One region of the Serinicoccus profundi genome, then DNA from elsewhere that is predicted to be linked to it. Evidence: predicted binding sites of a transcription regulator. Region 1 holds the regulator's gene; the other holds the start of a gene.
The links. Region 1 encodes HrcA, which represses chaperone genes, less so after heat shock. Its sites were predicted from a motif close to TTNGCACTCGNNNNNNNCGAGTGCNAA; they were not measured.

Region 1 (3,708 bases):
AGCACGATCTCCTCACCCGTCAGGGACTCCGTGGGGAGGTGGAACAGCGGATCGCTCACGGCCTACCTGCCACGCAGCGCGTCCCAGAGGCTGTGCTTGCGGCCCACGCCGCCCGAGGAGCCCATGCGTCCGGTCGGGCTGGACTCCCCGCGGCTCTCGGCGAACTGCGCGAGGAGGTCGCGCTGCGCGTCGTTGAGCCGCGTCGGCACCTTGACGTCGAGGTGGACCACCAGGTCCCCGCGCCCCTCGCCACGCAGGTGGGTGACGCCCTTGTCGTCGAGGGAGACGGTCTGGCCGGGCTGGGTGCCGGGGCGCAGGTCGACCTCGACGGGGCCGTCTAGCGTCTCCACGGGCAGGGTCGCGCCCAAGGCAGCGGCCGTCATCGGCACCTCGAGGGTGCAGTGCAGGTCGTCGCCGCGGCGGGTGAAGACGTCGTGCGGCTCCACCTGGATCTCGACGTAGAGGTCGCCCGGCTCACCGCCGAACGGGCCCACCTCGCCCTCCCCGGCGAGCGCGATCCGGGTCCCGGTGTCGACACCGCCGGGCACCTTGAGGGTGAGATCGCGCCGGGTGCGGACCCGTCCCTCGCCGGAGCAGTCGAAGCAGGGGTGCTCGATGACGTCGCCGAAGCCGCGGCACGCCTGGCACGGGCGAGAGGTCATGACCTGGCCGAGGAAGGAACGCTGCACCTGCTGCACCTCGCCGCGCCCCTGGCATACCTCGCAGGTGCGGGTGCCGGTGCCGGGCTGGGAGCCGGCGCCGGTGCACGTGCTGCAGACCACCGCGGTGTCGATCTGCAGGGTCTGCTCTCCGCCGAAGGTCGCGGCCGGGAGGTCGATGTCCAGGCGGATGAGCGCGTCGTGGCCGCGCTGGGTGCGCGATCGCGGTCCGCGGGCGCCGGCGGCGGTGCCACCGAAGAAGGCGTCCATGATGTCGCTGAAGGTGAAGCCCTGGCCGAAGCCGCCGGTCGCGCCGCCGTAGGGGTCCTGGCCACGGTCGTAGGCGGCGCGCTTGCCGGCATCGCCCAGCACGTCATACGCCTGGCTGACGCGCTTGAACTCCGACTCGGCCTCGGCGCCGGGGTTCACGTCGGGATGCAGCTGACGGGCCTTCTTGCGATAGGCCTTCTTGATGTCCTCGGGGGTGGCCTCGCGGGCGACACCGAGATCGGCGTAGTAGTCGTTCACAGCGTGGGACGTCCTTGCGGTCGTGTCGTGTGCGGTCTCGTTCGGGTCCGGATGGTGCAACGGTGGGACGGGCGCAGGTATGCCGTGAGGTGGCTCACCCGTCGAGGATGTCGGCGACGTAGTGCGCCACGGCCCGGACCGTGGCCATCGCCTGGGGGTAGTCCATGCGGGTCGGTCCGACGACGCCCAGCCCGCCGGCGGTGCCGTAGGTCGTGGCGACGACGGAGGTCGTGCGCAGCGGCTCGTAGGGGTTCTCCGCGCCGATCGCGACGGCGACGGTCTCGCCGTCGTCGAGGGAGGCCATGCTGCCCATGAGGCGGAGCAGGACGACGTGCTCCTCCAGCGCCTCGAGCACCTGCGACAGCGATGTGGGGAAGTCGCCGCCGACCCGGGCCAGGTTGGCGGTCCCGGCCATGGCGATGCGCTCCTCGGTGCGCTCCTGCGCCGCCTCGGCGAGGGTGTCGACCACGGTCTGCGCCAGCGGACGGTCGCCCGGGGCCACCCGCTCCTGCACCGCGGCGAGCCGGGCCGGGATGCGGGCGAGCAGCTCGCCGACGGCCAGCTCGTTGACGAGCGTGCGCAGGGTGGCGACGGCGTCCGGCTCGAGAGTGAGGTCGCGCCGCACGTCCACGACCCGCTGCTCGACGCGACCGGTGCTCGTGATGAGCACGATCATGAGGCGGGTGCCTCCGACCGGGACGAGCTCGACGTGGCGCAGCGTGGAGCGGGAGAGGCTGGGGTACTGCATCACCGCGACCTGGTGGGTCAGACTGGAGAGCAGCCGGGTGGTGCGCGAGACGACGTCGTCGAGGTCGAGGGCGCCGTCGAGGAAGCGGGCGATGGCGGTGCGCTCGGCCCGGCTCATCGGCTTGATCTGCTGGAGCCGGTCCACGAAGAGGCGGTAGCCCGCGTCGGTGGGGATGCGGCCGGCGCTGGTGTGCGGCGCGGTGATGAGGCCCTCGTCCTCCAGGGCAGCCATGTCGTTGCGCACGGTGGCCGCGGAGACACCGAGCTGGTGGCGCTCGAGGAGCGCCTTGGAGCCGACGGGCTCGGAGGTCCGGACGTAGTCCTGCACGATGGCGCGCAGGATCTCCAGGCGGCGGTCCTCGCTCACGGCGGCACCCTCCTTCCTCGACGCTGGCACTCACGGACGCGGAGTGCCAGTCTACGCGAGCCGGGGGCGCGGCATACCATGTGCGCCATGACGACGGCGCGCATCGAGACCGACAGCATGGGCCAGGTGGAGGTCGCCTCCGACCGCTACTGGGGGGCGCAGACCCAGCGCAGCATCCACAACTTCCCCATCGGCCAGGACACCTTCGTCTGGGGCCGCCCGATCATCACCGCCCTCGGCATCCTCAAGAAGGGCGCCGCGCAGGCCAACGCCGAGCTCGGGGAGCTGCCGCAGGAGGTCGCCGACCTCATCGTGCGGGCCGCCGACGAGGTGATCGCCGGGGACCTCGACGACCACTTCCCGCTCGTCGTCTTCCAGACGGGCTCGGGCACGCAGAGCAACATGAACAGCAACGAGGTCATCTCCAACCGGGCGATCGAGCTGGCCGGGGGCGAGCTGGGCAGCAAGACCCCGGTCCACCCCAACGACCACGTCAACCGGGGTCAGAGCAGCAACGACACCTTCCCCACCGCGATGCACATCGCGGTCCTGCTCGAGCTGCGCGACCGGCTCGAGGGCTCGGTCGGGCAGCTGCGCGACACGCTCGCCGCGAAGGCGCAGGAGTATGCCGACGTCGTCAAGGTCGGCCGCACCCACCTGCAGGACGCCACCCCCATCACCCTCGGCCAGGAGATCGGCGGCTGGGTCGCCCAGCTCGACTACGCGCTGGGCGAGGTGCGGCACGCGGGCGAGGGCCTGCGCGAGCTGGCGATCGGCGGCACCGCCGTGGGCACCGGCCTCAACGCCCACCCCGACTTCGGTGCGCTCGCCGCCCGCAAGATGGGCGAGGAGGCCGGGCTGGAGCTGCGCAGCGCGGACAACAAGTTCGCGTCGCTGTCGGCGCACGACGCGCTCGTGCAGACCTCGGCGGCCCTGCGCACGCTCGCCGGTGCGCTGATGAAGATGGCCAACGACGTCCGCTGGCTCGCCTCCGGCCCGCGCAACGGGATCGGCGAGCTGCTCATCCCCGAGAACGAGCCGGGCAGCTCGATCATGCCGGGCAAGGTCAACCCCACCCAGTCCGAGGCGATGACCATGGTCGCGACCCGGGTCTTCGGCAACGACGCGACCGTCGCCTTCGCCGGCAGCCAGGGCAACTTCCAGCTCAACGTCTTCAAGCCGGTCATGGTGCACGCGGTGCTGGAGAGCATCCGGCTGATCTCCGATGCCTGCCTGGCCTTCGACACCGGCTGCGCCCAGGGGATCGAGCCGCATACCGAGCGGATCGAGGCCAACCTCGCGAGCAACCTCATGCAGGTCACCGCGCTCAACCCGCACATCGGCTACGACAAGGCCGCCGCCATCGCCAAGTCCGCGCACAAGGCGGGTCAGACCCTGCGCGAGGCG
Region 2 (3,708 bases), 310 kb from region 1:
GTCGACCTCGGCCACCTCGTACCAGGTGGGTTCCGCCGGCCCGCCACGCCCGACGACCGCGCGCCGCCCGGGGGAGCCGGAGCCCCACCACAGGGCGCACTCGAGCAGGTCGCCGTCCAGCGACACCCACTCGGCGCGGGCCTGCGCGGGCACGTCGCGGGGGTCGAAGGAGGGGGCCAGCTTGGCAACGGTCACGCGGGCCGTGGCCGCGACCTCCGTGACCCGCTCGAAGGGGGGCGAGAGGTCCTCGAGGCGCCGGAGCCGGCGGGTGCGCCCGTGGCGGTCTGCCACCCCGGGGGTCCGACGCGCCGGGTCGAGGAAGGCGCCGTCATCGGCGGTGACGGGGGTGGTCAGCGCATCGCCCACGAGCACCTCGGCGCGGGGCCAGCGGGCGAGGTTGGCCCGGGCCGCGGCAGCCACCGTGGATCCGCCTCGACCGCGGTGACGGCCAGGCCGGCCCGCGCGAAGGCGAGGGAGTCCAGCCCCAGCCCGCAGCCCAGGTCCACCACGTGCCGGACCCCGGCGCGGGCGAGCAGGTCGGCGCGGCGGGCCGCGACCAGGGGCCGGGTCGCCTGCTCCAGGCCGTCCTGGGTGAGGAGCAGGTCGTCGACCCAGGCTCCGAGCCGGGCCCTCCCGCGGGCCCGCAGCCGGGCCTGGGTGAGCGCGGCCGCCACGAGCTCGGGGTCGTGCCCCTCGGCGCGCAGCCGGGTCATGAGGGCCAGCGAGCCTGCCTCGTCGTAGGGCGGCAGGCTCCCGAGCAGGCGGGCGCCGTCACCGGTGCCGAGGCGCTCCATGAGGTCGGTGGCTGGATCGGCGCTCATGTCCTCATTGTGCGGCCAGTAGATTGGCGCCATGTCTCCAGTGTTCAGCCGCCAGACCCGCCGTCTGCTGCGCCGCACCCGCCGGATGGCCCTCGGCACCGTGGCCGCGGGGATGGCCGGCCAGCTCACCCTGGCCGCGGGGGTCATCGCGGTGGACGCCGTCCGCAAGCGACGCGACCACGTCGACCGGGACGCGCCCGTCCAGGACCCGGTCTCCACGATGGTCGAGGGGTTCCGGGTGACCACCTACACCTACGGGCAGTACCTCTACGACGCCATGATCGCCGCCATCGACGAGGCGGAGGACTTCGTCTACCTCGCGTCCTACATCTGGAAGGGCGACGAGGTCGGGCAGGCGTTCAAGGACGCCATCCTGCGCGCCGCCGACCGCGGCGTCCTCGTCTGCCTCGTCTTCGACGGGTTCGCCAACCTCGTCGTGCCCCGGGAGTTCCTCACCTTCCCCGAGGGCGTGCACGTCCTGCGCTTCCCGGTCCTGCGCACCGCACTGCCGATCATCGACATCCGGGCCTCCGGCCGCGACCACCGCAAGATCCTCGTCGTCGACGGCCGGGTGGGCTTCGTCGGCGGCTACAACATCGGCTCGTTGTATGCCACGAGCTGGCGCGACACCCACGTGCGGGTCGAGGGGGAGAGCGTCTGGGAGCTGCAGAACGCCTTCACCGACTTCTGGAACCGCCACAAGGGCGCCCGTCGGCCCCAGCTCCCCGACAGCGGCACCGTGGACTGGCACACGAGCATCCGGGCGGCCCGCAACGAGCCCAGCCGGGTGGTCTACCCGGTCCGCTCGCTCTACCTCGACGCCATCGACCGCGCCGTCCACCGCATCTGGATCACCCAGGGGTACTTCATCCCCGACCGGGAGATCCTGCACGGGCTGCTCACCGCGGCCTCGCGCGGCGTCGACGTCCGGGTGGTCATGCCCCAGGCCTCCAACCACGTCCTCGCCGACATCGTCGCGCAGTCCTACTACGCGACCCTTCTCGAGGGCGGCGTGCGCCTGCACCTCTTCCACGACGTCATGGTGCACGCGAAGACGATGACAGTGGACGGGCGCTGGGCGACGATCGGCACCGCCAACGTCGACCGCCTCTCGATGCAGGGCAACTACGAGATCAACCTCGAGATCGTCGACGAGGCCCAGGCCGAGCACATGGAGGCGATCTTCCGGGCCGACCTCGAGCACTGCCACGAGCTCACCCTGGAGGAGTGGGAGAAGCGGGGGCGGGTCAGCCGGGTCGTCGAACGCGTGCTGCAGCCCCTGCAGTTCATGCTGTAGCGGGTGGTTGGGGGGCGGAGCCCCCCGACGGTGTTGGCACTCGGCTTGACCGAGTGCTAACTCGGTGCCTAGATTCGTCCTGAGCACTCTCGGCACGTCAGTGCCAGCCGCGAGAGCCGACCGACCCCCGCGACGGCGGTGGGCCACCGCGGTGGAGTGACGTCTAGCACCAGACCACCTGGCGGGTGTCGAGCCCACCACCTGAAGCAGAAGGAAGGTAACCGTGTCGGTTTCCATCAAGCCGCTCGAGGACCGCATCGTCGTCAAGGCCGTCGAGGCCGAGCAGACCACGGCCTCCGGCCTGGTCATCCCGGACACCGCGAAGGAGAAGCCCCAGGAGGGCGAGGTCCTCGCGGTGGGTCCGGGTCGCATCGACGACAACGGCAACCGGGTCCCCATGGACGTCACCGTGGGTGACCGCGTCATCTACAGCAAGTACGGCGGCACCGAGGTGAAGTACTCCGGCGAGGAGTTCCTCATCCTCTCGGCGCGCGACGTGCTCGCGATCGTCGGCTGACGACCGCTCCATCTCTCTCGACGCGTCGCCCCGGCCGCCCCTCGGGCGACCGGGGCGACACGCATCCGGCCGCACACCGCATACCTGCAAGAAAGGAGCTCTTTGCCCATGGCGAAGCAGCTGCAGTTCAACGACGATGCCCGCAAGGCGCTGGAGCGGGGCGTCGACGCCCTGGCCAACGCCGTCAAGGTGACGCTGGGCCCCAAGGGCCGCAACGTCGTGCTCGACAAGAAGTGGGGCGCCCCCACCATCACCAACGACGGCGTGACCATCGCCCGTGAGGTCGAGCTGGAGGACCCCTACGAGAACCTCGGCGCTCAGCTCGCCAAGGAGGTCGCCACCAAGACCAACGACGTCGCCGGTGACGGCACGACGACCGCGACCGTCCTCGCGCAGGCCATGGTCAAGGAGGGCCTGCGCAACGTCGCCGCGGGTGCCGCCCCGTCAGGCCTGAAGCGGGGCATCGACGCCGCCGTGAGCGCCATCAACGACCGCCTCCTGGAGACGGCGCGCGAGCTCGATGGCCGTGACGAGATCGCCCAGGTCGCCGCGCTGTCCGCCCAGGACCCGGTGATCGGCGAGCTCATCGCCGACGCCTTCGACAAGGTCGGCAAGGACGGCGTCATCACGGTGGAGGAGTCCTCCACCACCGCGATGGAGCTGGAGTTCACCGAGGGTATGCAGTTCGACAAGGGCTACCTCTCGCCCTACTTCGTCACCGACAGCGAGCGGATGGAGGCCGTCCTCGAGGACGCCTACGTCCTCCTCGTGCAGGGCAAGATCTCCAAGGTGGCCGACCTGCTCCCCCTCCTGGAGAAGGTCGTGGGCGAGAGCAAGCCGCTGATGATCATCGCCGAGGACGTCGAGGCCGAGGCGCTCTCGACCCTCGTGGTCAACAAGGTCCGCGGGACCTTCAACGCGGTCGCCGTCAAGGCCCCCGGGTTCGGTGACCGCCGCAAGGCGATGCTCCAGGACATGGCGATCCTCACCGGCGGCCAGGTCGTCGCCGAGGAGGTCGGGCTGTCCCTGGAGTCGGTCGGCCTGGAAGTGCTCGGGACCGCGCGCCGCGTCGT

Region 2: the regulator HrcA is predicted to act here: its motif matches at 2,152-2,178, upstream of groES (co-chaperone GroES).

What each region holds. Positions count from the first base shown of each region.
Region 1 covers NZ_CP042862.1:2,032,402-2,036,109, forward strand. The annotation lists gene FA582_RS09355 (16S rRNA (uracil(1498)-N(3))-methyltransferase) at 1-59, opposite strand, end outside; gene dnaJ (molecular chaperone DnaJ) at 63-1,187, opposite strand; gene hrcA (heat-inducible transcriptional repressor HrcA) at 1,282-2,301, opposite strand; gene fumC (class II fumarate hydratase) at 2,389-3,708, shown strand, end outside.
Region 2 covers NZ_CP042862.1:2,346,900-2,350,607, reverse strand. The annotation lists gene FA582_RS10855 (hypothetical protein) at 1-420, opposite strand, end outside; gene FA582_RS10850 (class I SAM-dependent methyltransferase) at 351-821, opposite strand; gene FA582_RS10845 (phospholipase D-like domain-containing protein) at 853-2,118, shown strand; gene groES (co-chaperone GroES) at 2,342-2,635, shown strand; gene groL (chaperonin GroEL) at 2,744-3,708, shown strand, end outside.